DNA from 2 places in the Methyloceanibacter stevinii genome. Region 1 is predicted to be linked to the other one. Evidence: predicted binding sites of a transcription regulator. Region 1 holds the regulator's gene; the other holds the start of a gene.

Region 1 (14,826 bases):
TTGTTCGAGCGCCGTTATCCAAGCCAAGGGAGTTCTATTGTGAACAGGTTTGCTATCGCAGCGTCGACGCTCGCCGTCGCCGCTCTCTGCACGGGCGGCCCCGCGCTGGCCCGTGATCAGGTTCAGATCGCAGGTTCCTCGACCGTTCTGCCGTATGCGCAGATCGTTGCCGAGGATTTCGGTAAGACCTACTCCAAGTTTAAGGCGCCGGTCGTCGAGTCCGGTGGTTCCTCTGCTGGCCTGAAGCAGTTCTGCAAGGGCGTCGGCGAGGGCACGATCGACATCGCGAATGCTTCGCGCCCGATCAAGGACAAGGAAATCGAGGCTTGTGCCGAAGCTGGTGTGAAGAACATCATGCCGGTTCGCTTCGGTTATGACGGCATCGTCTTCGCGACCGACGCCAAGTCGGGCGCTTGGGCTCTCGAGCCGAAGGACGTCTACCTCGCTCTGGCCGAGGAGATCCCGGTCGACGGCAAGATGACGGCCAACCCGAACAAGACCTGGAAGGACGTGAACGACAAGCTTCCGGATTGGAAGATCGTCGCGTACATCCCGGGCGAGAAGCACGGCACTCGTGAAGTCTTCGAAGAGAAGGTTCTCGCGATCGGTTGTGAGGCCGTTGGCGGCATGAAGGCGCTTGAAGAAGCCGGCATGGACGAGAAGGCCGCTGAAAAGGCTTGCGTGAAGGTCCGCAAGGACGGCGGCGCGATCGACATCGATGGCGACTACACCGAGACGCTGGCCCGCATTCAGTCCAATCCGGAAGGCGTCGGCGTCTTCGGTCTGTCGTTCTACGAGAACAACACCGACAAGCTGAACGTCGCCACCATGAGCGGCATTTCGCCGTCCGTGGAGACGATCTCCTCCGGCGAGTACCCGGTTTCCCGCCCGCTGTTCTTCTACGTCAAGAAGGACCACATCGGCGTGATCCCCGGTCTGAAGGAGTATGTCGAGTTCTTCACCAGCGAGAAGATGATCGGCCCGGACGGCCCGCTGGCCGACTATGGTCTCGTCCCGCTGCCTGAGAACGAGCTCGAGGCTCTTCAGGAAGAAGTCAAGGAGGGCAAGGTCCTCAGCATGTAATGCTGACGATCTCGTCTGATTAAAGCCAAGTTGGGGGAGCGGCGCGCGAAGAGTGCCGCTCCCCCGGCCGGCCCTCGAACCGGGGCCACCAAGACTGAGAATTGCCGACCGAGGGGGGTCGCCGGGTGTCCACTTTCACGATACTTGCCATACTGATAGGCGCAGGCGTCCTCGCCTATTTCATCGGCCGCATGCGCAGCATCCAGGTCTGCGGCGGTGAGCAGCATAAGCTCCACTCGCGTCCGTCCTATAACGGCTACTACCTCGCGATCCTGACTGCCCTTCCGGCGATTATCCTGTTCGCCGGCTGGAGTATCGCGGAACGACCCGTCACCCGATACATCGCCATGCAGGAGCTCGGGCCCAAAGTGCTGCAGGGCACCGATGCCGAGCAGGCTCTCACCATGAGCGTGGTCGATACGATCGCAGAGGGCCTGCCGCAGCTCACCTCAGAAGAGTTTGAGGTGCTGCGCAAGGCCCGGTACGGTTTCGTCACCACCTCCGATGCGCGGGACGTGTTGTCCCGGCACAGCGTCGTTCTGGGATCCGATCCTGAGCGTTCGGTGTTGGCCGCCGCCGATGAGCTGGCATCGGCGCGCGCGACCAGCCGGCTCATCATGCCAATCGCCTGTTTCGCTCTCGCGGCGCTTGGCTTTGCCTGGGGCTACTCGCGCATCCGTCCGGAATTGCGCGCCCGCAACATCACCGAGGCAGTGATGCGCTCAGGGCTATTCCTGGCATCGACCGTCGCGGTGCTCACGACCGTCGGCATCGTCCTGTCGGTGCTGTTCGAAACCATCCACTTCTTCCAGTTCGTCTCGCCGTTCGACTTCTTGTTCGGAACGGTCTGGGATCCGCGTTTCGCGACAGTCGGCAAGGCCGAAGGTCAGTTCGGCCTCCTCCCGCTTCTGTGGGGTACGCTGTTCATCTCGGCGGTCGCGCTCTTGGTCGCCGTGCCGGTCGGCCTCTTCGCCGCGATCTACATGTCCGAATATGCCGGATCCAAGGTGCGCGCCTTCGCCAAGCCCGTTCTTGAGATCCTCGCCGGCATCCCGACGATCGTGTACGGCTTTTTCGCTCTGTCGGTCTTCGGTCCGCTGCTTCGCGACCTTGGTTTCAACATCGGACTCGAAGTCTCCGCCTCCAGCGTGCTGACCGCCGGCATCGTCATGGGCGTCATGATCATTCCGTTCGTGTCGTCGCTTTCCGACGACATCATCACGCCGGTGCCGCAGTCGCTGCGCGAAGGCTCCTACGGCCTCGGCGCGACCCAGTCGGAGACGATCAAGAAGGTCATCTTGCCGGCGGCGCTCCCGGGTATTGTCGGCGCCGTGCTGCTCGCGGCCTCCCGCGCCATCGGCGAGACCATGATCGTGGTGTTGGCTGCCGGTATCGCCGCAAATCTCACGCTCAACCCGCTCGAGCCGGTCACGACGATCACCGTGAAGATCGTCAGCCAGCTCACCGGCGACCTTGAGTTCAACAGCCCGCAGACCCTCGTGGCGTTCGCCTTGGGCCTCACGCTGTTCATCATCACCTTGGCGCTCAACGTCTACGCCCTCTACATCGTGCGCAAATATCGGGAGCAGTACGAATAATGACCGACCAGACCGCCTCCCTCGCGTCCTTTACGGGCGACGAAGCTCGGAAGAAGCTGCGCAAGCGGCATCGGGCAGAGCGCCGCTTCCGGATGTACGGGGTTGCCGCGATCCTTTTCGCGCTTGCCTTCCTCGTCTTCCTGTTTACGTCGATCTTCAGCCAAGGCTGGTCCGCGTTCCTGCAGACCTCCATCAAGCTTCCGGTCGAGTTCAGCCAGGACGTGATCAATCCCTCTGGCAATCCCGATGCTGAAGAGGAAATCTTCCGCGCCAACTACGTGAAGCTCGCGCGCACGGCGCTCTATAAAGAGCTTGGTGTCGATCCCGAGGTTCGCAAGGAGCGCCGCGCCGCCAATGAGCTCTTGTCCCGCGGCGTCGACGTCCAACTCCGCGACATGGTCCTGCGCGATCCGTCGATTGTCGGCAAGACCGAGGATGTCTGGCTCCTTGCAAGCGACAATGCCGACGCTCTGCTGAAGGGCTCTATTGACCGCGAGACGCCGAGCGATCGCCGTGCGGTGAGCGATCAGCAGGTCGCCTGGATCGACCAGCTGGTCGACAACGGCGATATGAAGAAGCGCTTCAACACGGGCCTCTTCCTAAACGGCGCCTCGAGCAGCCCAGAGACCGCCGGTCTCGGTGTGGCGCTCATCGGCTCCTTCTTCATGATGCTTACGGTGGTCTTGCTGGCCGTACCCTTGGGCGTGTGCGCGGCGCTCTATCTCGAGGAGTATGCTCCCAAGGCAAGATCGCCGGACACGATCGAGGTGAACATCAACAACCTCGCGGCGGTGCCGTCCATCGTGTTCGGACTCCTTGGCCTCGCGGTCTTCATCAACTTCTTCGGACTGCCACGGTCGGCGTCCCTCGTCGGCGGTCTCGTGCTGACACTCATGACGCTCCCGACCATCATCATCACGACGCGAGCCGCCATCCGCGCGGTGCCGCCGTCGATCCGCGAGGCGGCTCTCGGCGTCGGAGCGTCCAAGATGCAGTTGATCGGACACCACGTCCTGCCGTTGTCCTTGCCGGGCATTCTGACCGGGACAATTATCGGTCTCGTGCAAGCGCTGGGTGAAACCGCCCCGCTCCTGATGATCGGCATGGTCGCCTTCGTGGTGGAATATCCGACGACTCCGCTCGAGCCCGCCACAGGCCTGCCGGTGCAGATCTATATGTGGGCATCGTCGGCGGAACGTGGTTTCGTGGAACGCACCGCCGGTGCGACCATGGTATTGCTGGCCTTCCTGATCGTGATGAACAGTTTGGCTGTGTATTTACGCAACAGGTTCGAACGCAAATGGTAAAGGGGACCGAAGCTATGGAGGCGAAGGTGGAAGACAGGCCTGCTACGACGGTCGAGCAGCCCGCCGAGCCGAAGGAGACGGGCGACGCCGCTTCTTCCGCACTTGGCGAGCTGAAGATGAAGGCGACGGACGTCAACCTGTGGTATGGCGACAAGCAGGCGCTGTTCGACGTCAACCTCGAGATCTTCAGTCAGTCGGTGACGGCCCTGATCGGTCCCTCCGGTTGCGGCAAATCCACGTTCCTGCGCTGCCTCAACCGCATGAACGATGTGATCGATATCTGTAAGGTAAAGGGTGATATTCGCCTCGACGGCGAAGACATCTATGCCCCCGAGGTCGATCCGGTGCAGCTTCGCGCCCGCGTCGGCATGGTGTTCCAGAAGCCGAACCCGTTCCCCAAGTCCATCTACGAGAACGTGGCCTACGCGCCGCGTTTGCACGGCCTTTGTGCCACCAAGGCTCAAATGGATGAGGTCGTCGAGACCAGCCTCATCAAGGCGGGCCTTTGGGAAGAAGTGAAGGATCGGCTCGATGCGCCGGGTACCGGCCTTTCGGGCGGTCAGCAGCAGCGTCTCTGCATCGCCCGGGCCATCTCGGTGAACCCGGAAGTCCTTTTGATGGACGAGCCTTGCTCTGCGCTCGATCCCATTGCGACGGCGACCATCGAAACACTCATGGATGAGCTCAAAGAGAATCTCTGCATCGCGATCGTGACCCACTCGATGCAGCAGGCCGCACGTGTGTCCCAGCGTACGGCGTTCTTCCATCTCGGCAAGCTCGTCGAGGTGAATGACACGTCGACGATCTTCACCAACCCGTCCGATCAGCGTACCCAAGACTACGTCACTGGTCGCTTCGGTTGATATCGGCGCTCAGGAGTCCCGCCCCCCATGGAACAACAGAACGAACATACAGTCCGGTCCTACGAGGAGGAACTATCGCTCCTCAACAACAAGATCGCCAAGATGGGCGGCCTTGCGGAGAAGGTTCTCGGACAATCCTTTGAGGCTCTGGATCGCCGCGATCCGGACCTTGCCGCCAACACGATCGGCGAGGACGAGGAGATCGATCAGCTTCAGCGCGAGATCGAAGAGCAGGCGGTCATCATGATCGCCCGGCGGCAGCCGATGGCCTACGATCTCCGCCAGATCATGGCAGCCTTGCGGATTTCAACGGATCTCGAGCGGATTGGCGACCTTGGCAAGAACATCGCCAAGCGCGCCGTCGCGGTCGTGACGGAGCAGCAGCCGAAGCAGTTGATGCTGGGCCTGAAGCACATGGGCGAGCTGTCGCTCAGCCAGCTCAAGGACGTGCTTGATGCTTTCATCGAGCGCGATGCCGAACGGGCGCTGAACGTCTGGTACAAGGACGAAGAGATCGACTCGATGTACAACTCGCTGTTCCGCGAGCTCCTCACCTACATGATGGAAGATCCGCGGAATATCGGCCTATGCACGCATCTGCTTTTCGGTGCGAAGAACATCGAACGGGTCGGCGACCATGCGACCAATATCGCCGAGACGGTATACTATCTCGTGCATGGCCGGCCGATCACGGATCAGCGTCCGAAAGGCGATACGACCAGTTCGACGGCCTATACGTCGTTGAGAAGCTCGTCCTTCTAACTGGGGGATGTCCGTGATGAACGCGGGAGCAAAGGTACTGGTTGTCGAGGATGAAGAGCCGCTGGCTCTTCTCCTTCGGTACAATCTGGAGGCCGAAGGCTTTGCCGTCGATGTGGTGCATCGCGGCGACGAGGCCGAAGTCGCAATTGCGGAAAATTCGCCGGACTTGATCGTGCTCGATTGGATGCTGCCGGGCCTGTCTGGGCTCGAGCTGTGCCGGCGGTTGCGTACGGGCAAGGAGTCGCGGACGATACCGATCATCCTGTTGACGGCGCGGAGCGAAGAGAACGACCGCATTCGGGGTTTGACGACGGGCGCGGACGACTACGTGGTGAAGCCCTTCTCCCTGCCCGAGCTGATGGCACGGGTGCGGGCAATTCTCCGCCGCACCAACCCGGAGCGCATCGCCTCCGTGCTGACGGTGGGAGATATCGAGCTCGATCGCGACTCCCATCGTGTCACGCGCAACGGCCGCCAGGTTCACCTCGGGCCGACGGAGTTCCGGCTCTTGGAGTTTCTGATGCAGAGCCCCGGCCGCGTCTTCAGCCGTGCACAGCTCCTCGATGGGGTCTGGGGGCGGAACGTCTATGTCGACGAACGCACGGTGGATGTGCATATCGGCCGTTTGCGCAAGGCCATGATGCGCGGCAGCGAACGCGACCCGGTTCGCACCGTGCGCGGCGCCGGCTACGCGTTTTCCGACAAGCTGGAAGAGACGGCCTAGGTCCGCTCGGGAAGTCAGCCAACCAAGAAAAAAGGCGCCGGTTCCCCGGCGCCTTCAATCGTATCTCAGACAGAGATTGCTCTCGGAAGAGTGATTCAGCCAGTGGCTGAGCGCTTCTCCCGCCGCCGCGCTTGAACCGGCTGAAACGCCATGCGGGCATGATGCTCGCAATAGGGCGAGGTGCCGGTCTTCTTGCGTCCACAAAAGTGAAACCCTTCTTCGGTCGGGTCGCCGATCGGCCATTTGCACATCGACTCCTTCAACGTGAGGATGGTGGCGCGCTCATGCAGCGGGATCACCAGTTCCTCGACGGGAGCCGGCGCCGGAGCCGCCTCGTATTCTTCTTCATAGGTCGGCTTCAGCGCGACGTTGCCGCGCGTGCCGAAAGTGATGGACGGCGCTCTGTTTTGCCGTGGCGCCTGGGTGCGTCTCGGCCGGGGAACGCTGGACCGGGAACTGGTCGCGCGTCCCGACAGTCCGAGCCGATGCACCTTGCCGATAACCGCGTTACGGGTCACTCCGCCTAAGCGTCCCGCAATCTGGCTCGCGCTCAGTCCTTCGGACCAAAGCTTCTTCAGCAGTTCAACTCTTTCGTCAGTCCAAGCCATAATTTCGGCCTCCTCAGTTTGGACTCAGATTCCACCCGTCGTTAGCGACGGCATTTTTTTTCGCAATACTCGGATTTACTGCTGAGAAATGATCGCTCGGGAGTCCACCATGCCTACGACATCTGGTAGCCGAACGATTATTACCCTACTAAGGCCGGTAGGAACCGACAAGCGTCCGCCACGCTTGTGTGCCTCGTTTTCCACCGGAACCATTGGATTCTGCCATCACTCCGCGCTGAGCACAAACCCGAGGCTGAATAGAAGCGTGGAGAACCGTTGGATAAGCGGGTCATAAGGACAGATTGACTCAAGTGTGGTGCAGACCTAACACTCTGACAAAGCTTGCTGCCGCCCGTTGGCGGCACTTTTGTTTCAAGAACACGGAAGTTTCATGTCGGCTCTCCTTCCGACCTATGCCCGCAGCGGATTGATCTTCGCGCGGGGCGAAGGTGCCTTTCTCTTTGACGAGAGCGGTGAGCGCTATCTCGACTTCTCGAGCGGGATCGCGGTGACCGCGCTCGGGCACGCGCACCCGCACCTGGTGGCCGCGCTGAACGAGCAGGCGCAGAAGGTCTGGCATGTCTCGAACCTGTACGGCATTCCCGGTCAGGAGAGGCTCGGCCAACGGCTTTGCGATGCAACTTTTGCCGACCGCGTGTTCTTCGCGAACTCCGGCGCCGAGGCCGTGGAGGCCTCGATCAAATGCGCCCGGCGCTATCATTTCGCCAACGGCGCGCCGGAACGCTACCGGTTGATCACCATCGAGGGCGCCTTTCATGGCCGGACGCTCGCGACCATCGCCGCCGGCGGCCAGGCCAAGCATTTGGAAGGCTTCGGGCCGCCCGTGGACGGGTTCGATCAGGTGGCGGGCTTCGACATCGACGTCATTGAGGACGCGATTTCGGAGGAGACCGCCGGCGTGCTTCTGGAGCCCATCATGGGCGAGGGCGGCATGCGCGACGTGCCGTATCGCTTCCTGCAGGACTTGCGCGCGCTGTGCGACGAGAAGGGGCTGCTGCTGATCCTCGACGAGGTGCAGTCGGGCGTCGGCCGCACCGGCCGCTTCTATGCGCATGAATGGGCGGAGATCACGCCGGACATCATGGCCTCCGCGAAAGGGCTCGGCGGCGGCTTCCCGGTCGGCGCCTGCCTCACCACGGAGGCTGTGGGCCAGGCCATGGTTCCCGGCACGCATGGGTCCACGTTCGGCGGCAATCCGCTGGCCATGGCCGTCGGCAACGCCGTGCTCGACGTCGTCCTGGAGCCGGGCTTTCTCGAACATGTCGCGCAAATGGGCTTAAGATTGAAGCAGCAGCTTGCCGGCCTTGCCGACGAGCACAGCGAGATCATCGCCGAAGTGCGGGGCCAGGGGCTCATGATGGGACTGCAATGCAAGCCCGAGAATACCAAGCTTGTCGCGGCCCTGCGCGAGCGGGGGATGCTGACCGTCCCGGCCGGTGACAATGTCGTGCGGTTGCTTCCGCCCCTGATCGTCGGCGAGGAGGAGATCGATCTCGCCAGCCGTACCATCGATGCCGCTTGCGTCGCCCTGAAAACGGGTGATGCGGTTTAGGCCCCTTCGTTTCAGCCTCCCCAATTTCAAGACAATCCATTCATGCCTTCGACGCCTTCCCATTTTCTCGATATCGACGCACTGGATACGCGGACTCTGCGCGCAATCCTCGATGCGGCCGCCGCCCTGAAGAAGGCGCGCAAAGTCCCGAAAGGCCTTGCCGTACCGGAAGGCGCCGTCCTGGCTATGATCTTCGAGAAGCCGTCCACGCGGACGCGCGTCTCGTTTGAGATGGCCATGCACCAGCTCGGCGGCGCAGCGGTCGTGCTGAACGCCCAGGACATGCAGCTCGGCCGCGGCGAGACGATCGGCGATACGGCGCGGGTGCTCTCGCGTTACGTGGATGCGATCATGCTGCGCACCGGTGCGCACCAGGGACTGCTGGACTTCGCCGAGTATTCCGACATTCCGGTCATCAATGCGCTCACGGCGAGGTCCCATCCCTGCCAGATCATGGCCGACGTCCTCACCTTCGAGGAGCACAAGGGGCCGATCAAGGGCCGCGTGGTTGCCTGGATCGGCGACGCGAACAACGTTGCGACCTCCTGGGTGCATGCTGCGGCGCGGTTCGGGTTCACCTTGCGTATCGCAGCCCCGGCGGATTTTGGCCCGGCCCCGGATCTTCTGGCTTGGGCCCGTGCCGAGGGCGCGCAGATCGAAGTTATCGAAGACGCGCGCGCGGCCGCCAAGGATGCTGACTGCATCGTGACCGACACCTGGGTCTCCATGGGCGACAAGGATGTCGAAGCACGCAAGAGCGCTCTCGAGCCCTTCCGGGTCGACGAGGCGCTGATGGCGCTCGCCAAGCCCGATGCGATCTTCATGCACTGCTTGCCCGCCCATCGGGGCGACGAGGTCACCGATGCGGTCATGGACGGACCGCAGTCGGTCGTTTGGGACGAAGCCGAAAACAGGCTGCATGCGCAAAAGGCCATCCTGGTCTGGTGCTTGAACAACGGCCGCCTGCCGGTGCGGGCGGCGGCAAAGAAGAGGTCCGCGCGCAAGGCCGCACCAGCCAAGCGAAAGGGTGCCAGCACAAAGAAAGCTGCGCCCAGGAAGGCTGCGTCCAAGAAAAGCGCTGCGAAGAAACTCGCCAAGAAACGGGCGGGTAAGCGCGGAGGCAAGCGGTGAGCGAAACCGCCTCCACCGAGGCCATCGAGTTCGCACTACCGGCGGACGACGTCTTGCTGCCGTTTCAGGCCGAGCAAGCGGACGTTCTTGGGCGTCTCGTCAAACTCGGATCTACCGTCGACACGATCCTGTCCCGGCACGACTATCCAGAACCCGTCTCGCGCCTGCTTGGCGAAGCCGTCGCGCTGACGGCGCTACTGGGAGCGTCGCTCAAGTCAGACGGCAAGCTGATCCTGCAGGCCTCCACCAACGGCGCCGTCGATCTGCTCGTCGCCGACTTCGTGGTTCCGGGCTCGATGCGAGCCTATGCCCGGTTCGACGAGAAGAAGCTCGCAGCTCTCGACCACAGCGACGACGCGGCTCTGCTGGGGACAGGCCACCTCGCCATGACCATCGATCGAGGTGTGGACGCCGAGCGCTATCAGGGTGTGGTGCCTCTCGAAGGCAGCAGCCTTGCCGAGGCCGCGGACACCTATTTCAAGCAATCCGAGCAACTGCCTAGCTTCCTGCGGCTGGCCGTTGCGCGACATTTCCAAGCCGGGGAGAACGGCGAGGGCGCCTGGACCTGGCGCGCCGGCGGACTGCTCGTCCAGAAGCTGACCCGCGAAGGCGGTATCATCAGCCCCAAGCGGTTCGAGGAAGATTGGACCCGGGCGAAATCGCTGGCCGAAACGGTCGAGGATCATGAGTTGCTCGATCCGACGCTGGCGCCCGAGCGGCTCCTGTTCCGTCTCTTCCACGAAGAACAGGTGCGCGTCTATCACGCCATCGAGCTGACGACCTATTGCAGCTGCTCGCGGGAGCGCGTCGGGGAAATGCTCCAGCGCTTCTCTGGTGAAGAGCTCTCGGACATGGTGGTCGACGGACAGCTATGGGTGAATTGCGAGTTCTGCAACGCGCACTACGATTTCGACCCGAAGGACTTCGCGCCGCTTAGGCGGCACGGCCCATCCCTTACGCGCTCATCCGCTCGGTCAACTTGGTGAGAAACGCGAGGCACGCCTCGATCTGCGACAGTGCGACGAACTCGTCCGCCGCGTGCGCCTGCTCGATACTTGCCGGGCCCGCACACGACCGCCGAACAGCCCGCGTCCTGGAAGAGCCCGGCCTCCGTGGCATAGGACACGCCGGAGGCCGGTTCGCGCCGGTCAGCATCATCGCCAAAGACACGGCCTCGGAATCTGGCCCCGCAGAGAAGGCCGGTACGGCCGTTTCGGTCTTGGTGTCGATGGAAGCATCCGGTGCGACGGCGCGCATGCCGGGCAGCAGCGTTTTCTCGGCGAAGTCCTCAAGCCGTGCGGGTGCGTCCTTGGCCTTGGTGCCGGGCAACCCGCGAAGCTGCCACAGGACATCGCAATTGCGCGGCACGATGTTCGGCGCCGTACCGCCGTCGACCATGGCCACCATTACCGTCGAGTAGGGCGGATCGAAATGCGGATCGTTCTCGGTACTCGCTACCTCGGCGGCCATGCGGTCGATTTCCTCGACGAGCTTGGAAGCAGCGGAGATCGCATTCACGCCGATTGCGGGCATGCTGGAATGCGCTTCCTTGCCAGTGACCGTCGTGCGGAAGACGTCGATGCATTTGTGTCCGTCGATGACCTGCATGCCGGAGGGTTCGCCAACGATCACGACACGCGGGCGCGGCAGATCCTGCTCCAGACGCGCGATCATCGGCCGGACCCCGACGCACCCCACCTCCTCGTCATAGGAGATGAGGATGTGGATGGGCTCCGTGAGCGGCGCCGCCTTGAACAGCGGCACGGAGGCGAGCACGCAGGCGATGAAGCCCTTCATGTCGCATGTGCCCCGGCCGTAGAGCTTGCCGCCGCGCTCGGTCAGTGTGAACGGGTCTGACGTCCAGGACTGCCCGGTCACCGGCACGCAGTCGCTATGGCCCGAGAGCCCGACGCCGCCATCGCCTTCGCCGATGGTGGCGAAGAGGCAAGCCTTCTTGCCGTCGCCGTCAGGCACCAAGGTCGAGGCGATGCCATGACCGTCCAGGTACTCCCGCACGAAGGCGATCAGATCGAGATTCGATTTCGCGCTCGTCGTATCGAAGGCGATGAGCTTTGCGAGAAGCCCTATTGCGTCCTGCGTGCTTGGCGGTGTTGGCATGCTGCTAAGTCAATGTTGCGAGAGCTTGATCGAGATCGGCTTCCAGATCGCCGGCGTCCTCGAGTCCGATGGAAATCCGGATCGTGTTGTCGAAGATGCCGAGGTCCGCGCGGGCCTCGGGGCTAAGGCGTTGATGCGTCGTGGTGGCCGGATGCGTGGCGAGGCTCTTGGCGTCACCGAGATTGTTGCTGATCTTGACGATATCGAGCGCGTTCAGCACGGCGAAAGCGTCTTCCTTCCGTGTTCCGACCTCAAGGGCTACGAGCGGCCCGCCGAACGCCATCTGCTTCTTGGCGATGTCGTGCTGCGGATGATCCGGGCGGCCAGGATAGTGAACCCGTGTGACACCGGGCCGGTCCGCCAGGAAATCGGCGATGCGGGCGGCGGACTCGCAGTGACGGGCCACGCGCAAGGGCAGCGTCTCCAGCCCCTTGAGCAGGACCCACGCCGTGAACGGGCTCAGCGAGGGGCCGGTGTGCTTGAGGAACGTATGCAAGGTCTCGTCGATGAACTCTTGGGGCCCCAAGACCACGCCGCCGAGGCACCGTCCTTGCCCGTCGATGTGCTTCGTCGCCGAGTAGACAACGATATCGGCACCGAGGGCCAGGGGCTTCTGGCCGAGCGGCGTCGCGAACACATTATCGACGATGGTCAGCGCACCGCACCCTTTGGCGATTTTGGCCACAGCCTCGATGTCGACCAGATCCAGGACCGGATTGGTTGGCGTCTCGAAGAAGAAGGCCTTGGTGTTGGGCCTGACAGCCGCCTCCCACGCGCCGAGATTGCCGCCGTCCACGAGGGTGGAGGCGATGCCGTAGCGCGGCAGCAGATCCTCGACGATGTAGAGGCAACTGCCGAATAGAGCGCGGCTGGCAACGACATGGTCGCCCGCCTTGAGTTGGCACAGGAGCGAGGCTGCGACCGCGGCCATGCCGCTCGATGTGCCGCGGGCGGCTTCCGCGCCTTCCAGAGCGCACATGCGCTCTTCGAACATGGAGACGGTCGGGTTCGCATAGCGGCTATAGACATAGCCGTCCGTGTCGCCCTTGAACCGGGACTCGGCCTCCTCGGCGCTTTCGTAGACATAGCCCGAGTTTAGAAAGATCGCTTCAGACGTCTCGCCGAATTGGCTGCGCAGCGTCCCCTCGTGCACCAACTGCGTGGCGGGGCTCCAACTCTCGCGGCTCTTGTTATTCCCGGCCATGACCAACACTCCTCATACGTTTTCGCAAGACGCGTTTCTGGCCGGCGGCATAAAAAAACCCGGATCTGGCAAGTGCCAAAAGCCGGGAAGCGTGTCGTCCGCGGCCCTTTTAGCGACTTGTTTTACGTGGCTGCAAGCCGGCCGGCCAAATCACCACAGGCAGATTAATGTCGCGTGGGGGGAGGGCCGTCAAGCAAAAGGGCGGCTTTACCCGTTGGTCGGCACCGAGACGCCGAGCCGGCGGGCCACCTCTCGCGCTGTCTGTTCCCGCCGCGCGGTCAGTTCGGCGGTCGCATTCCGGACGGCCGAAACGGCGGCTTCCGGTGCGGTATCGGGGCTGCCAGCATCGAAGGGCGGGTCCGGCGCATACTGCATGGCGAGCTGGATGGTTTTCGCGGCCTCGTCGCCCCGCAGCATCGCCGCCACGCGCAAGGCCCCGTCGATCCCCGACGTGACGCCGCCCGCGCAGACCAAACTGCCGTCCACGACGACACGGGCATCGACGGGCGTCGCGCCGAACAAAGGCAGCAGATGCTGGACGGTCCAATAGGTGGTGGCCTTCCGCCCCTTCAGTAGACCCGCGGCGCCGCAGATGGCGCCCGTGCAAACCGAGAACAGGATTCTCGCCCCTTCGGCCTGCCGGCGGATCCAATGGAGCAGGGCCTCATCCCGCATGAGAGCTTCCTGGCCCCCGCCGCCCGGAATGTGCAGCACGTCGAGCTGGGGCGCGTCCAGGACCGAGCCATCGGGCGTGAGCTGCAAGCCGCCCACATCCCTCACCGGCGCGTCTGTCAGGCCATAAAGGCGGGTGGTGGTGTTGGGCAGGCGGGCAAAGACCTCGAACGGGCCCGTGAGGTCGATCTGGTCCAGTCCCTCGAACAGCAACGAGCCGATCTCGAGGGACTGATCGTCTGGAATCCGGCCTTCCGGGATCATGGGATGCCCTCTGGTGTTCCGTGTGAATCCGGGGGAGAATCGTATTCGCAGGATGACCCGCCACGCGGCAAATGCAATGAAGATCGGTTATGAGCCAGCCTGACCCAGTTTTTGACGCAGCCTCCGGGGTTGCGGCCGCTACAGGCGCCGCGGACGGGGCGAGCCGCGCCCTGTCCCGGACCGGCGTCCTGCCCAGCCAGGCGCTCCGCGCGCTCATCGCCGCGGGCGAGCTCGGCGGCTCGGTTCCAATCGAAGAAGCCCAGATCCAGCCCGCGAGCCTCGATCTCCGTTTGGGTGAGGTCGCCTATCGCATCCGGGCGAGCTTCCTGCCCGGCACCAAGGCAACCGTGCGCGACAAGCTCGAAGGGCTCACCTTTCACGAGATCGATCTGACCAAGGGGGCCGTGCTCGAAGCGGGCTGCGTCTACCTCGTCCCGCTGATCGAGCAACTGAATCTGCGTCCGACGATCGCGGCCTTTGCGAACCCCAAGAGTTCCACGGGCAGGCTCGACGTGTTCACCCGGCTGATTGCCGACTATCAAGAGAGCTTCGACTACGTGGAAGAGGGCTATCGGGGTCCTCTCTTCGCGGAGATCTGCCCGCGGACTTTCTCCGTCAAGGTGCGCACGGGCACGCGCCTCAATCAAATTCGATTCCGCCGCCGCGTCAGTCAGCAGTCGGACGAAGCGCCGGGCCGGATCGGCGACAAGCATTTGCGCGCCATCCACTCGGACGTCGGGCTCGTGGAAGGCGAGGCCGCGATCCGCGACGGGCTCAACCTGCGCATCAGCCTGGCGCCGGTCGAAGCCGGTGGCATCGTGGGGTATCGCGCCCGGCGCTATGCGGGCGTGATCGATATGGACAATGTCGGCGGCTATGACGTCGGGCAGTACTGGGAGGCGGTGTATCTCGGGAGCGA
Region 2 (14,826 bases), on a different contig from region 1:
TGGGCGCGGCCGAGGCCGAAGGACCAGTCCTCGTCCGTGTTCTCGACGATCGAGACCATCACGTCGGAGGGAGCAATGCCGCAAGAGCGCTCCAGCTCCTCGCACAGGAGCCGGTAGAAGGCTTCCTTCTTCTCGCGCGTCCTCGGGCGGGAGATGACCTGCACCATGACCACCTTGTCGGTGCGCTCGATGTCGAGGCCCGTGTCCTCGACGATCATGCGGCCGCGCTTGTGCTCCTGGACGATCTGATAGCGGTCGCGCTCCGGCACCTTGAAGGCGGCCAGCATCGCCCGGTGCGCCGCGTCGAGCAGCGTCTGGATTTCGTCGTCGGTGCGGCCTCGATGAGGTCAAAGCGGAGGAGGGGCATGGCGTCAAACGTCCTTGGCGAGTTCGCGCAGCTTGAATTTCTGGATCTTGCCGGTGGACGTTTTGGGCAGGTCCACGAAGACGACGTAGCGCGGGCATTTGAAGTGGGCCAGATGCTCGCGGCACCAGTCGACGATGTCCTTGGCTTCCGCCTTCGAGCCCTCGCGGAGTTCCACGAAGGCGCACGGCGTCTCACCCCATTTCGGATCGGGCTTGGCCACCACGGCGGCGCTTGCCACGTCGGGGTGCTTGTAGAGCGTGTCCTCGACCTCGATGGACGAGATGTTCTCGCCGCCCGAGATGATGATGTCCTTGGAGCGATCCTTCAGCTGGATGTATCCGTCCGGGTGCATGACGCCGAGGTCGCCGGAATGGAACCAGCCGCCGGCGAAGGCTTCCTTGGTGGCCTGCTCGTTCTTGAGATAGCCCTTCATGACGATATTGCCGCGGAACATGACCTCGCCGATTGTCTCGGCGTCCGCAGGCGTCTTCTCCATCGTGTCCGGGTCCATCACGGTCAGATCCTCGAGCGTGTGATAACGCACGCCCTGGCGGATGCGCTTCTTGGAGCGGTCATCGAAGGACAAGTCATCCCAGGCCGGGCGCCAGGCATTGAGCGTGGCCGGGCCATAGGTCTCCGTCAGACCATAGAGATGGGTGAGGGCGAAGCCCGCCTCTTCCATGGCGGCCATGACGGCGGCCGGCGGCGGCGCGGCGGCGTGGTTGAAGGCGACCTGGTGGTCGAAGTCGCGCCTCTCGTCGTCGGTCGCATTCAGCAGAACCGACATGACAAAAGGCGCGCCCGACAGGTGGGTGACCTTGTGGTCGGCGATGGCGTCGTACATAGGCTTGGCCCGGACCGCGCGCAGGCACACATGGGTGCCCGCCACCATGCTGAGCGACCAGGGGAAGCACCAGCCGTTGCAGTGGAACATCGGCAATGTCCACAGATAGACCGGGTGCTGACCCATGCCCGTGGCGATGGTGTTGCCGTAGCACATCATGGCCGCGCCGCGATGATGATAGACGACGCCTTTCGGGTTACCGGTGGTGCCGCTGGTATAGTTCAGCGAGATGGCGTTCCACTCGTCCGACGGCATGGCCCAAGCGTAGTGGGTATCGCCCTCCGAGACGAAATCCTCGTAGTCGAGATCGCCGAGCCGCGTTCCCGGTTCGCCGAGTTCCTTGTCCTCGTAGTCGATCAGGAGCGGCTTTACCTTTGCGAGACTGAGGGCCTCTTTCATCACGGCCCCGAACTCCGTGTCGCAGATGATGACCTTGGCCTCGGCGTGATCGAGCATGAAGGCGATGTTGGCCGCATCCAGCCGTGTGTTGACCGAGTGCAGGACTGCGCCCGTCATCGGCACGCCGTAGTGCGCTTCGAGCATCGAGGGCGTGTTGGACAGCATCACAGAGACGGTGTCGCCAACGCCGATGCCGCGCGTCGCGAGCGCGGAGGCGAGCTGGCGCGCGCGGGCGTAAAAGGTCTCGTAGGAGATGTGTGCGTCGCCATGAATGATGGCGGTATGGTCGGGATAAACGGCGGCGGCCCGCTCCAGGAATACGAGCGGCGTCAGCGGCTGATAGTTCGCGGGCGTCTTGCCGAGCCCGGCGTCATACGGATTTGTCATGGTCATCGTGGATTGGGTGCGTTTGGTTGCCGCACCCTAGCCACGGGGACCGGATGAATCAATTCCTCGTTATGGGCCGCCGGCAAAAAAATGCGCTCCGTGGACGGCGAGGTCCACGCGGTGCAGCCCGGTAGCCTCAGCGCTAGCTGGAGCGGTGCGAGTAGATGGCGAGCGTGATCCCGAATGCGCAGAACGCAACGATGATCAGGGCCAGAACGCCCATTTCGGTCGGGCTCATGAAGACCTCCCTTTCATCAAGAGCGACGAAGGGCATGCTCGCGTCAGAGTGGTATCGCGGCCTTGAGGGAGATCAAGCCTGGGTCGGGAGCGCGCAGACAGTCAGACGGCGGACGGGCTTGTGCGTTCGCGCTGCCCGCCCGGATCGTTGCAATCAGCCGTCGGACGAGTCCTTGTCCTCCGTGCCCTCAGCTTCCGTGGTCTCACCCTCGGTGCTCTCGGCTTCCGTGCTCTCGGCTTCGGTGCTCTCGCCTTCGACCTTCAGGTCCTTGAGCTTGGCGAAGACCGATTCCGCGTCCGGCGTCTCCTCGACCTGCTCGGGTGCCGCCATGGCGTCACGGGCCTCTTGTGCCAGCGAAGAGGCCATGTCGTCCTCCGACGGCTGGGGCGGAGCGAACGGGTTGGGGCCCTCGCTTCCGCCGGTCTCGCGCCTTGGGTGTCCGTCAGACCGATCGTCTCCTCGGTCGGGATCAGGGAGCCGGCCTTCTCAGGCGCCTTTCCGGCCTTCTTCTGCTCGCGCTCAAGCCGCGCCGCAGCCCGCTTCACGGCGGCGTCGAGATCGATCTGCGAGCACAGACCGAGCGTGACCGGGTCCTGCGCGACGAGGTTCGGCGAATTCCAGTGGGTGCGTTCCTTGATGGCCTGGATCGTCGGCTTCGTGGTGCCCACGAGACGCATGATCTGGCTGTCCTTCAGCTCCGGATGGCTTTTCAGAAGCCATAGAATGGCGTTGGGCCGATCCTGACGGCGCGACACCGGCGTATAGCGGGGTCCGCGCTTCGTCTTGACTTCGGGCACCTCGACCTTGGGCTCCAAGAGCTTCAGGCGATGCTTGGGATCCTCCTCGGCGATGTGGATCTCTTCGCGGGAGAGCTGGCTGGACGAGATCGGGTCCATGCCCTTGATGCCCTGCGCCACGTCGCCGTCGGCGATGCCCTTCACTTCCAGCACGTGCAGCTGGCAGAACTCGGCGATCTGCTCGAAGGTCAGCGACGTGTTGTCGACAAGCCAGACGGCCGTCGCCTTCGGCATCAATGGGGTGCGGTTCATAGTGACATTCAAACCTTGCTTAAAGGGGTTTCGTCGCGTCCCTCGCGTTTTTCAGCGAAAGAGCCAAACGTCCCAATGTGAGGGGAATGCATTCTATATAGGCGCACGGGCCCAAATAGGCAATCGGTTCCAGACGACGGCGCGCGGGCGCCCCGGAGGCCGGGACGCGCGGAATTTCGTGTCCGCTAGCTTGCGTTTACGGCGTGCTCACTTCGCCAGGCAGGACACGGCCGCGCTTCCACCGGCAGCGGTGCTGCACCAGGCTTGGCTCGAACCGCTGACCAGCGCCGCGCTCGGCTCGCTGCCGCCCTGGCACCAAGCCGCGATCAGGACTTCTTCGGCGCCGCATTTGGCGAATTGGCCTGGGCCGTCGGCCACGACCACGCGAATGTTGGCTTCCCCGGCGTCGCCCTTAGGCCCTGGCTCACCCTTCGGTCCAGGCTCGCCCTTTGGTCCCGCTGGTCCCGACTCGCCCTTCGGTCCGGCGTCGCCTTTGGGACCGGCCGCGCCCTGCTCGCCCTGAGGGCCAGGGTCGCCCTTCGGCGCTTGGGAATCGTTGCAGCCCGACAGCAGCAGGGCCGCCGCGCAGACAAATATCGTCGCAATCCTTGGCATGCGTTGCCTCCCCGTTCTGTTATGTCAGCACAGGTCGGTGGCAGCCTGATCTGCGCTGTAGGTGCTTTATTATTTCCCCATTCAAAATATTCGTGAGGTTGCACCTGAATTTTTGTCGACTCTTGCTCCGTATAACACAAGAGCATCGGGCATGATTGGCCAATTATGTCTGGGAAATAGTTACTTACGGCCAAGGAAGACTGGGCGCAGCCGGCATTGAACACTCTGCAATCGACCGGTGGCGGTTCGCCCCTCGCCGCATGGCCGAGCTGGGCGCGTCGAAAGGCCGTGCAGGCAGAAGGTCTTGAATCGGGCGCGCTGGTCACGACCTGCTGTGTTGTGCTGGACGAACCGATCAGACATGCCGCGCAGGGCGGCGCATTCGAGGACCGTGCGCCCTGGTGGGGCGGCGATCTTCAGACGTTGCGCAATATTGTCATGCGGCGGACGGAGCCGCTCCCGGGCCGGGCCAAGTCCGTCGAGTTCGAGATGCGGGACGGAAGCGGCGACCGGCTCAAGGGCACGCTTTCCGAGCCCGAGGCGCCGGACACGCAAAGCCCGCTCGTCGTGCTCATCCACGGTCTCACCGGGTGCGAAGACAGCGACTACATGCGGGCCTCCGCGCGGTTCCATCTGACCCGCGGGCGCATCGTTCTGCGGCTCAACCTGCGCGGGGCCGGCCCCGGACAGGCGCTCTCCAATAACTTCTACCATGCGGGCTCCGCGCCGGACGTTCAGAGCGTGCTCGAGGGGCTCGATCCGTCGCTAACCGGAAACGGCGTTGTCCTGATCGGCTACTCGCTCGGGGGGAACGTCCTGCTGAACTGGCTGGGTCGTGCGGACGCCCCGCCCTTCGTGACCGGTGCCGCCACCGTGTCGGCGCCGATCGAGCCGGCGCAGGCCTGCGAACGGATCCTGCAGCCCCGCAACGCGCTCTATCATCACTTCCTCATTCAGCGGATGAAGCGCGATGTGCTGGCCTCGTGCGCGCTATCGCCTGAAGAACGCCGAACCATCGCGGATACCCATACCGTCTTCGAATTCGACGACCGCTGGGTGGCGCCCCGCAACGGGTTCGCGGGCGCGGAGGATTACTATACGCGCACGGCCGGTGCGCAGTTTGTGCCGGACATCGCGATTCCGACCCTGATGATCCACGCGGCGAACGATCCGTGGATCCCGGCCGAGCCCTATCTCCATGCTGGGGACCGCGGCAATCCGAATGTCGAGATACGCCTTGCCCGGAGCGGCGGGCATCTCGGCTTTCACGAGAGCGGCGAGCGCGAGGCGTGGCACGACCGTATGATCGATGCGTTCATCCGCGACCTTGGCGTGACGCGTGGCCTCTAGGCGGTGATCATGACGATCTTGCCCACATGGGATGGGTCGTCGATGCGCTTGTGCGCGCCCACCGCCTCGGACAAGTGAAACACGGTGTCGATCACCGGCTTGTATTTGCCGGCGGCGATCAAGGGCCAGATTTTCTCTTCAATTACCTGCGCCATCTTCGCCTTGGCCGCATCGCTCTGAGCCCGCAGGGTCGAGCCGGTCAACGTCAGCCGGCGCATCATCAGCCGCATGAGATCCACTTCGACCTTCGATCCCTTCAGGAATGCAATCTGCACGATGTGACCTTCGAGAGCGGCGGCATAGATGTTCTTCTCGACATAGTCACCGCCGACCATGTCGAGAATCACGTCGGCACCGTGCTTGTTCGTCACCTCTTTCACGACGTCGACGAAGTTTTCCTTGCGATAGTTGATGGCGCGGACGGCGCCCAGGTCTTCGCAGGCCTTGGCCTTGGCATCGTCACCCACCGTGACGATCCTTGCGCCGAACGCTGTTGCGAGCTGGATGGCCGTGGTGCCGATGCCGCTCGCCCCGCCATGGACCAGCAGCCAGTCGCCTTCTTTGAGGCAGCCACGTTCGAAAACGTTGTGCCAGACCGTGAAAATGGTCTCGGGCAGCGCAGCCGTCTCCACGGTGCTCAGGCCGTGCGGAGCGGGCAGTGTCGTTGCTTCCGGCGCGACGGCGTATTCCGCATAACCCCCGCCATTGACCAGCGCGCAGACGAAATCGCCGGGCTTGAAACGGGTCACGTTCTCGCCGATGGCGACGACCGGCCCCGAGACTTCGAGCCCCAAGAGTTCGGAGGCGCCTTTGGGCGCGGGATAGAGACCTTGGCGCTGCAGCACGTCCGGCCGGTTGATGCCCGCGGCGGCAACAGCGATGAGGACTTCGTCCGCGGCAGGCTTCGGCATGGGCCGCGTTCCCGGCGTCAATTGTTCCGGCCGCCCGGCTCGCGGACTTCGATCACGGTCATGGTCTCTGGCAGCATTCTCGTCCCCATTCTGCGTTGCTTCTTCACTCTTAGAGAAGACGGCTGCGCGATGCTAGGATGAGCGCTGTCGCACAAGTGGGACGACCGGCGCGAGATGCGGAGATTTCGACCATGGACCTCAACGACCTCACACCGAAAAAGCCGAAGGGCCACGAGATCGGCCAGGACTATCCACGCTGTCGGAGGGCGAATTGCTGGCGCTGATCGAAACGCTGCAAGGCGAGATCGCGCGCGTCGAGGCCTTGCTCGCCGAGAAGCAATCCTCGCGCAGCGCCGCGGAGGCCGCGTTCAAGAGCTAGACCGGCCCGGACAGAGTTTCTTTAGGTAAAGAGGGCCTTAGTCTTAACCGGTTGTTAGGGACTCACCCGTAAAGTCATCGTTATCCAGTCCTCTGGATCTGAGTGGCCTGTTCCACTCTGTTTGACGCCTCCCTGTTAACTTCCTGAGCCGCCGTTTCGGCGGCTCCTTTTTTTTGCCCTCCGCTCGCCACAGCTTGCGTTTTAACCTTTCCTAACGGAAGGTAACGACAGCGCTGGCCCATGGCATAGTATGCCGCTCAATAAGAGGGGCGATGGAGTACCGGGGGACATGGCGGGGAAGACCGAAAATACGAGCTATGGTGACGGCGTAACCGTCTCATTTGGCGCGAAATTCGCGCGCTCCGATCAATTCAAGAGCGTCTTCCGCGAGGGCATGGCGCTGGTCGAGGCGGCCGCGGCCTATCTCGACGGCGACGGCCGCAAAGAGGCGCGCCAGCTCAAGCCGCCGCACTCCTTAGCCTATGCCACGGAGAGCATGCGTCTCACCACGCGGCTGATGCAGCTCGCCTCCTGGCTCCTGATCCGCCGGGCCGTGACCGAGGGCGAGCTGACCCCCGAGCAGGCGCTCGAGGAACAGCGCAAAATCAAGCTCCCAGTGGAAGATTCACGCCCCGTGCGCGACCTCGAATCGCTGCCGCAGCGGCTGCGCGCCCTCATCGAAGAGAGCGTGAAGCTGCAGGAACAGGTGGTCCGGCTCGACCAGATGATGGATTTCAAGCAGCCGGATGCCGATGCCCATCATCCTGTCGGCGCGCATTTCTCGCGGCTCCAGGCCGCTTTCGGCCGGGACGGCGAATAGGGCCGTCGCCAGCACCTATCAAGTGTCTGCTTGCCTCTATGGCGCGTCCGTCGCCTAGCGCAGCCAATCGGCGCAGAGGAAGGTTACGGCGGCAAGCGCCGCGGCCGACGGGACGGTAATGACCCAGGCGGCGACGATGCCAAAGAAGTGGGACCGCCGCACTAGCTTTCGGTGCTTCAATTCATCCGGCAGCAAGGCGCGGCTCCGGCCCTTGGCGTGCCTTCGATGCGTCCTCACATAGTTCCGCCGTCGCCGGCTGCGCGCCGTGTAGTGCTCGCGAAAGAAACCGACACCGAACACGGCGCCGACAACGATGTGCGTGGTCGATACCGGCAGGCCGAGCTGCGAGGCGACCAGCACCGTGAGGGCCGCCGAGAGCGCGACGCAGAACGCGCGCATCGGATTCATCTTGGTGATCTGATCGCCCACAATGCGGACGATGCGGGGACCGAACAGGAACAGGCCGAGACTGATACCAGCCCCGCCGATCACCATGACCCATAAGGGTACCCCGACGGCGCTCACCAGCGTTCCCGTCGTGGCGCTGCTGACGATCGCCGCCAAGGGGCCGACGGCGTTGGCGACGTCGTTGGAGCCGTGTGCGAATGACAGAAGCGCCGCGGAGCAGATCAGCGGCAGGTGAAAGAGTTTCCGCAGGCTCTGGTTGCGGTTCTCCATGCCCTCCGACTGTCTGCGGACCCAGGGCCTGGCCGCGAGATAGGCCGCGGCGTAGATGAGGATCGCGATAGCCGTGATCGCCGGCAGGCCCGGTTTCCAGACGTGCTTCAGACCCTTGATGACCAGATAGGCCCCAAACACCGCCGACATGATCCCGACCAGGACCGGCACCCATCGCCGCGCAGCAGTGATTTTGTCCTCTTGGTAGATCAAGTTGATTTTGATGAAGGCGAGGAACGCGGCGGCGATCACGCCGCCGATCAAGGGCGAGGTGAGCCAGCTGAGGGCAATGGACGCCATCACGAACCAGTCGACGGCCTCTGCGCCCACGGCCGCTAACCCCGCGCCGAGGACACCGCCGACGATTGAATGCGTCGTCGATACCGGGGCGCCAAGATAGGTGGCGAGATGGACCCAAAGCGCCGATGCCAACAGGGCGGACATCATGATCCATACGAACACTTCGCCGCTCGGAACGAGATTCGGATCGATGATGCCTTTGGAAATGGTCTGGACAACGCTGCCGCCGGCGATCATGGCGCCTGCAAATTCAAAGATCGCAGCAATGACAAGCGCTCCGGTCATGGTGAGGGCGCGCGCCCCCACTGCCGGGCCGACATTGTTGGCGACATCGTTGGCGCCAATTGTCAGCGCCATATAACCACCGATGATCGCGGCGGCGATAATCAGTACGCTGCTATGCGCGGCCCCTGCCTGGAAACTGGCAAAAATGCCCGCAATACCGAGAAAAAGGACAGCAATTCCAACGGAAGGCCAAGCGCGGGATACCGCCCGGGTCGCTTCTTCCAACTGCTCGATTTTCTGGAGGTCTTTGTCGAGAGAAGGCTTCTTGGTGCTGCCCAAGCCGACCGCTGATTCATCGCCGTTCTGCACTGGCATAAGGTGCGTGCCCCCGCTTTCCTAAGCGAGGTCATAAGAAGTTTCCGGCGGACTCACAAGCTTATGACAGAGCTATGACAACGATCGGCTCTTCCGAGTATGCCAGCTTGAGTTGTCAGGGGGAGCGAGTGCTTGCTGCCGGCCCGCCTTTTGGGGGCCGTGCGCTCGGAGACGTCGCGGCGGGTCTGTGGGATTTTGGCCGGACGGGCACCCGCAAAACCTAATCGACCTGTGAGCGCACTCCCACTCTACAGGGGGCTCGATCCGTCCAACTGTTGGCGCTTCTTGCCCAGCCGTCTCACGGCGGCAATCTCGCGTGCCCATTCGTTGAACGGACGGGCCGGCGTTCCACCCATCCGGGCCCCACTCGGCACATCGTCCTTCACATGGGCCATGCCGGCAATCAGCGCGCCATCGCCGATCTTGACGTGTTCCACCACGCCGGACTGGGCTCCCAGGATCACGAAGTCGCCAAGTTGGGCCGATCCCGCAATTCCCGTTTGGGAGATGATGATGCAGTGGCGTCCTATCACCACGTTGTGGGCGATCTGAACGAGGTTATCGATCTTGGTTCCTTCACCGATCTTCGTGTCCGTGAGGAAGCCCCGATCGACTGTCGAGTTGGCGCCAAGGTCGACGCCATCGCCAATGACGACCCGTCCAATTTGCGGGATCTTGAAATGCCCTTCCGGGCTCATGACGTAGCCAAAACCGTCCTGGCCGACGCGAGAACCGGCATGAAGCGTGACTCTATTGCCGACCAAGGCATGTGTTACGGACGCACCAGGACCCACAAAGCAGTCGGCTCCAATGAACACGCGGTAGCCAACCACGGCCCCCGCTGCAATCGTGGTGCCGGCACCGATTTTCGCCTCGCGCCCGATAACGGCCCCGGGCCCGATCGTGACACCCTCGCCAATCTTGGCGGTCGGGTGCACCAGCGGGCCGCCGATGGTCGCGTGCGGCGAGTCCTCCTCGGGGTGGAGCGACGAGGGATAGAGAAGCCCTATCGCCATGGCAAAGGCGCGATGGGGGGCGTCGGTGATAATCGGGACGACGTCTGCGGGAACGAGGCTGACGTCGGAGGGTTTGATGAGACAGGCCCGCGCCTTGGTGGCGAAGAGATCCTTGGCGTATTTGGGACCGGTACAAAATGTGAGGTGCGTGGCGGACGCGTCGTTCAAGGCGCGCAAGTCATCGACTTCAGCTAGGCCATCGTCGGCACTATTCAACTCACCGCCGACCGCGTCGGCGACGCATCTGAGTGAGACGGGGTTCCCGCGGTCAAAAAAGCCAGGGTGTTCCACGGTTCCTCCAAGACTGGAATCGAAACTGCAACGGCCATTCACGGACTGTGCTGCCAGGGCGAAAGGAAGCGTTGGGCGCCTTTCAGGCTGGGACAAACGCGATGGCCTGCCGTTTCGGGTTAGGGTTCACCTGCATCGGTAGAGGTATCCGGATCGGTCTCACCGACGCGCTCCGCTTGGCGCTTGGCCGTCTCTTCCTCAAGCCGCTTGAGCTTTTCCTGCTTCTTCCGAGTCTTCGCTCGCTCTCGCTCTGCTTTCTGAAAATTGTAGTTTGGCTTAGCCATCTGCACCTCGGCGTCTTTATTGAATCTCGATCACGTTTGCTTCGATCGGCGCGGTCTGGGGCGCTTGGCCGGCGCAGGCTTCAGAGCCGCCTCTTCCTTCTCGGAAGCTTCCTTCGCTAGTCGAAGCTCGCGCAGGCGGGCGGTCTTATTGGCGGTCGCTTCGCGTTCCCGTTCCTGATCGCGCATCAAGTTGTCATGGCGCTGTTGGCTTTGGCTGCGAACGAACTCGGCACTACGCTTGGCAGCTGTCATGCGCGTGGTCAGTGACGTTCTCATATCGGACCTTTGTGTCGGTTCGGAGTCCAATGGACAGGTTCGGGCAAAGCTAACGAGCCGCCCCCGAAGGGACGGCTCTAATTCACTAAGGCGTTAGTCTGAAAAGACTATGCGGCCTCAATGGTGCTCACAGCGGTCTTACCGCTGCGGCGATCGACCTCAGTGTCGAATGTGACGCTCTGACCTTCGGTCAGGTGCGTGATGCCGGCGCGCTCCAGCGCAGTGGCGTGTACGAACACGTCATTGCCGCCATCGGCGGGCGCGATAAAGCCGAAGCCACGAGTGGCGTTGTAAAACTTAACGGTTCCCGTATTCATCGGGGTTCCTTTCGTCCAAGTGTATGCAGTCGTGCCTGAAGACGCGCAAAGGCGCGTCTCGAAGCGAGATTGTCGATGTTTGGGAGGGTCTGAAACGTGCGCCTGAGCGCTACGGCCAATTGTCCGGCCAAATGTCGATCGCCTTATATAGGCGCATTTGGCGAAAACCACAAGATGTCGTGCGCGGGGCTGCCTCGGGCAACGGCTGCTTTGTCTTGAAATTGGCGGATCTTACTAAATCGCACTGCCGTCTGCGTGATCAATCCAGACGTTGAAGTCAACCAGCTCGTGCTGGCCGAAGCTGTGTGTCAACGGCACATCGGCCGCGTCACGGCCTCTTGCGATGAGGACTCGGCCCAAGCGAACGTCGTTATTGCGCGGGTCGAATACCCACCACCGTCCCGCGAGGTAGACCTCCATCCAGGCCGCAAAGTCCATCGGCGGATAGGGCGGCGGTTGTCCGGCATCGCTGACATATCCAGTGCAGTATCGCGCCGGTATATTGAGGCAGCGGCAAAGCGTGATCGCCAGATGGGTGAAGTCGCGGCAGACGCCGACTCCTTCGTTCAGTGTTTCCACCGCGGTGCGCGTGGCTCGGGAAAACTCGTACCCAAACCGGATACGGTTGTGCACGAAGTCGCAGACCGCCTGTACTCGCATCCAGCCGAGAGGCTCCTGCCCAAATTGCTGCCACGCGAAGTCAGACAGAATATCAGTCTCACAATAGCGGCTCGCGAGGAGGAAGGTCAGCACCTCACTCGGCAACCGCTCGACAGCGTGCTGCTCGGCGGTTGGGTCCTTTTCGTCAGGCAGGCCCGCATCGCGAATAATGCCGTCGGTCGACACACAGAATTCGCCTGCGGACGCGGTCAGCCGATTGCACCAGTTGCCGAAGCCGTCCCGATAGCTTTCGATGGGCACCGCGGGGCTGGTGGTCAGCAGATCAGGCCGCTCAAGGTCGCTCGTGCGTGAGTAGTGCACGCACAAGAGCAGGATCATCGGGGTAGGCGCAGTTAGCCGGTAGCTGAGGCGGCAACCCAGTCGCAGGCGCATGATTTTCTTCCAATTGGAGGAACGTGCCGATGCAGTGGCACGCTAGTCTAACGTACTTGGTCCGTTCGCGCCGCCATGCAATGCAAAGTTTCCCGCTGGCGACCTTCGGTCAAGGAATTGGCCGGCGCGCCATGTGAGCACTGCGGGCTTGTCCTACGTATGGCAACGGTGCCACCAGAGGGCCTCGTCCAGGCGCAGTATCGCCTGTTCAGCGCCCGTCTTCGCCGCGAATCCTGGCGGCAACCTCGATCGCGACGAGCCGAGCGATCATGACGGCGACGTAAAGCGTCCCGCAGGCTGCTTCCAATCCCGCCAGCGGCCGGGCAGGGCCCGACACGGCCACGATGTCCCCACATCCCACGGTGGTCAGGGTCACGAGGCTGAAATAGATGAGCGCGTCGCCCAAGTGCGCGCGATCGGTGTTCGCCGGAAGCCCGGCGAACGATCCGGGCTGGATGTGTTCGATGATGCCGTACAGATACGCGAACGCGACGGCCAGGAGCAGATACGCGACAACGGCACCCATGATCGTGTTGGCGTCGACGTCACGCCGCCGGGCCAGTTCGCCAAAGATCAGCGCGATGCTGAGAGCGAACCAGGCCAGGGTGACCGTGGCCGACGTCACTTGCAGCCATTGGGCCCCTGTCAGAAGGGCTCCCCAACGTGTGATGAGAGCCGCCAGCGTCAAGCAGAGATAGACCCACCGCGTGCTGTCTCCCCGTGCCAACCAATAGGCGCCGGCAATGAAGACGACATTGAAAAGCAGCTCGATGCCGAAGGCCGTGGCGGGACTCGTGGCGATCGGCGCAACGACGATCAAGAGGCACAAAATGAGTAGCAAGACGCCGAAGTTCGGCACTTTCTTCAGGCGCATCGGAGGCCTCCTCTCGTTGTGAGGGCGGCCACGAGCCGCGCCGTCGAATCATCCTTCGGTGGGATCATGGCAAGCATAGTCGTTGGCGTTGCCACCAACAAAAAAGCCGGCTCCCGAAGAGCCGGCTTTTTGCCTGGGACGTTGCCCCAAATTCTACGCGATGAAGCCTTCGCGCCCTCAAAGAAACTTTTCGAGGTCGGCGATCGCGGTCAGGAGGCGGTCGTGGTTCTGACCGGACGCCGCGTGGGTATGGCCCATCTTCCTGTGCTTCCCTTCCGAGGGTGTCGGCGCGTGAGCATCGCCATGCTCGATGGTCTCTTCGTGGGATGCGATTTCCGCGCGGTGCGCAGCGATTTCGGCCTCATGGGTGAAGATGTGAGCCTCCACGCGCTTGAGAATTGCCAGCGCACGCATGTGGTCCGCCGACCATTTCAGATGGTCCTGCTCGTAGCGCAGATGGTCCTTGTGCGCTTCGACATTGGTCTCGGTCATGACATTGTTCCTCCTGATCCTCCCGAAGTGTCAGAACCGCATGCTTCCAAAAAAGCGGACATTCGCGCCTGGTTCCAGCACGTTCTCACGCCGCTTGAAGGAGGCAGAGTTCAGCACCTTCTCGTCCAGGAGGTTATCGCCTTTCACGCCGATCCGCATCGTTGGGGCAAGAACGCCCGGCCCTGCGCTCGCGACCACATAGCTCAATTCGGCGTTGAGCAGCGTGTAGCCGGGGGTCGTCGGCTCTTCCGGGGCGACTTGGTTCTGCTCGAAGGCGTGCAGCAGGCCGACGCGTGCGAACCAGTTGCTGTCCCGATAGTAGATGCCGCCCCCAAGGCGGTGCGGCGGCATGCGCGGCACATATTCGCCGTCGTCGAACCGGGCATGAACGAAGTCGTATTGACCGTCGATGCCCCAGACACCGCGCCAAACCGACCCGACATCGTACTCGCCGAGCAGCTCGACGCCGTAGAACACGGCGTTGCGCTGTTTGAACAGCACTTGGTCGAAGCTGTGGCCGTGGCCTTCTTCCTCGTGGCCGTCTTCGTGGTGTTCGTCGTGATCTTCCCGTTCGCATGAATCGAGATCGACGCCACAGGTAAGGCCCGTGAGCTCCCGGTAAATGAAGCCATCGTAGTTGGTGTAGTAGCCGCTGGCGTCGTAGCGGAACTTGCCGACCGGCCGCTTCAAGCCCAGCTCGATCGTTTGGGCCTTTTCCTCGTTGAGGAAGGGATTGCCGATCTCGAACGTGTTGCTTGCGTGGTGCGCGCCTTTCGAAAAGAGCTCCGCCGCTGCCGGTGCGCGCTCGACGGCTTGACCGTTCAGCCGCAAGACCGTGTTGTTGCCAAGGTCGTACAGCGCGCCAAGTCCGCCGCTCACGGGTACGAACGTGCGATCGCCTCTGTAGGTCACGGGTGCTTCGGGATCGGCGATGCTGGAATAGCCGAAGCCGTCGACGCTGGCACTCTCGACCCGCAGCGCGGTTTGGAAACGCCACCGGTCGGACGCTTCGAGTTCTTCGAACCAGAACCCGGCGATGCTCTCGGTGTCCGCAGGCTCGAGGAGTGAATCGCCTTCGTAGCTCAAGCCTGCCGTATCGGCATGATCCCAATGAACGCCGACCGCCCCGCGCACCTCGCCGTAGCGGCTCATCACGGGCGAATGCTGGATCTCCATGCGGGCTTCCTGCTGCTCGTTGGTGAAGACCGAGCCGATCTCGAAATCGCCAGCCTCTTCTTCCTCGTGCTCCTCGTGTTCTTCATGTTCGTCGTGACCGTGCTCTTCCT

The links. Region 1 encodes PhoB, which activates phosphate uptake and scavenging genes when phosphate is short. Its sites were predicted from a motif close to TGTCATNNANCTGTCAT; they were not measured.
Region 2: a site for PhoB is predicted at 9,001-9,017, ahead of AUC70_RS03075 (inorganic phosphate transporter). Genes of this name have one in related genera too.

The regions. Positions count from the first base shown of each region.
Region 1 is NZ_LPWE01000001.1:86,619-101,444, reverse strand. It holds gene AUC70_RS00530 (PstS family phosphate ABC transporter substrate-binding protein) at 40-1,083, shown strand; gene pstC (phosphate ABC transporter permease subunit PstC) at 1,209-2,681, shown strand; gene pstA (phosphate ABC transporter permease PstA) at 2,681-3,988, shown strand; gene pstB (phosphate ABC transporter ATP-binding protein PstB) at 4,105-4,851, shown strand; gene phoU (phosphate signaling complex protein PhoU) at 4,879-5,613, shown strand; gene phoB (phosphate regulon transcriptional regulator PhoB) at 5,630-6,337, shown strand; gene AUC70_RS00500 (GcrA family cell cycle regulator) at 6,433-6,945, opposite strand; gene AUC70_RS00495 (aspartate aminotransferase family protein) at 7,337-8,518, shown strand; partial or broken gene argF (ornithine carbamoyltransferase) at 8,561-9,472, shown strand; gene AUC70_RS00485 (Hsp33 family molecular chaperone) at 9,646-10,635, shown strand; gene argE (acetylornithine deacetylase) at 10,604-11,767, opposite strand; gene metZ (O-succinylhomoserine sulfhydrylase) at 11,772-12,971, opposite strand; SAM riboswitch at 13,060-13,138, opposite strand; gene AUC70_RS00470 (DJ-1/PfpI family protein) at 13,179-13,907, opposite strand; gene AUC70_RS00465 (2'-deoxycytidine 5'-triphosphate deaminase) at 13,997-14,826, shown strand, end outside.
Region 2 is NZ_LPWE01000004.1:123,161-137,986, forward strand. It holds partial or broken gene AUC70_RS03040 (tautomerase family protein) at 1-367, opposite strand, end outside; gene AUC70_RS03045 (acyl-CoA synthetase) at 372-1,997, opposite strand; gene AUC70_RS17010 (hypothetical protein) at 2,389-2,565, opposite strand; gene AUC70_RS03050 (DUF1013 domain-containing protein) at 2,496-3,284, opposite strand; gene AUC70_RS03055 (collagen-like protein) at 3,492-3,899, opposite strand; gene AUC70_RS03060 (YheT family hydrolase) at 4,116-5,249, shown strand; gene AUC70_RS03065 (zinc-binding dehydrogenase) at 5,246-6,160, opposite strand; partial or broken gene AUC70_RS16045 (DUF1192 family protein) at 6,402-6,539, shown strand; gene rcdA (protease adaptor protein RcdA) at 6,829-7,359, shown strand; gene AUC70_RS03075 (inorganic phosphate transporter) at 7,414-8,937, opposite strand; gene lpxD (UDP-3-O-(3-hydroxymyristoyl)glucosamine N-acyltransferase) at 9,186-10,286, opposite strand; gene AUC70_RS17345 (hypothetical protein) at 10,364-10,528, opposite strand; gene AUC70_RS03085 (hypothetical protein) at 10,559-10,804, opposite strand; gene AUC70_RS03090 (cold-shock protein) at 10,912-11,121, opposite strand; gene AUC70_RS03095 (transglutaminase-like domain-containing protein) at 11,356-12,174, opposite strand; gene AUC70_RS03100 (ion channel) at 12,383-13,048, opposite strand; gene AUC70_RS03105 (hypothetical protein) at 13,226-13,540, opposite strand; gene AUC70_RS03110 (TonB-dependent receptor) at 13,571-14,826, opposite strand, start outside.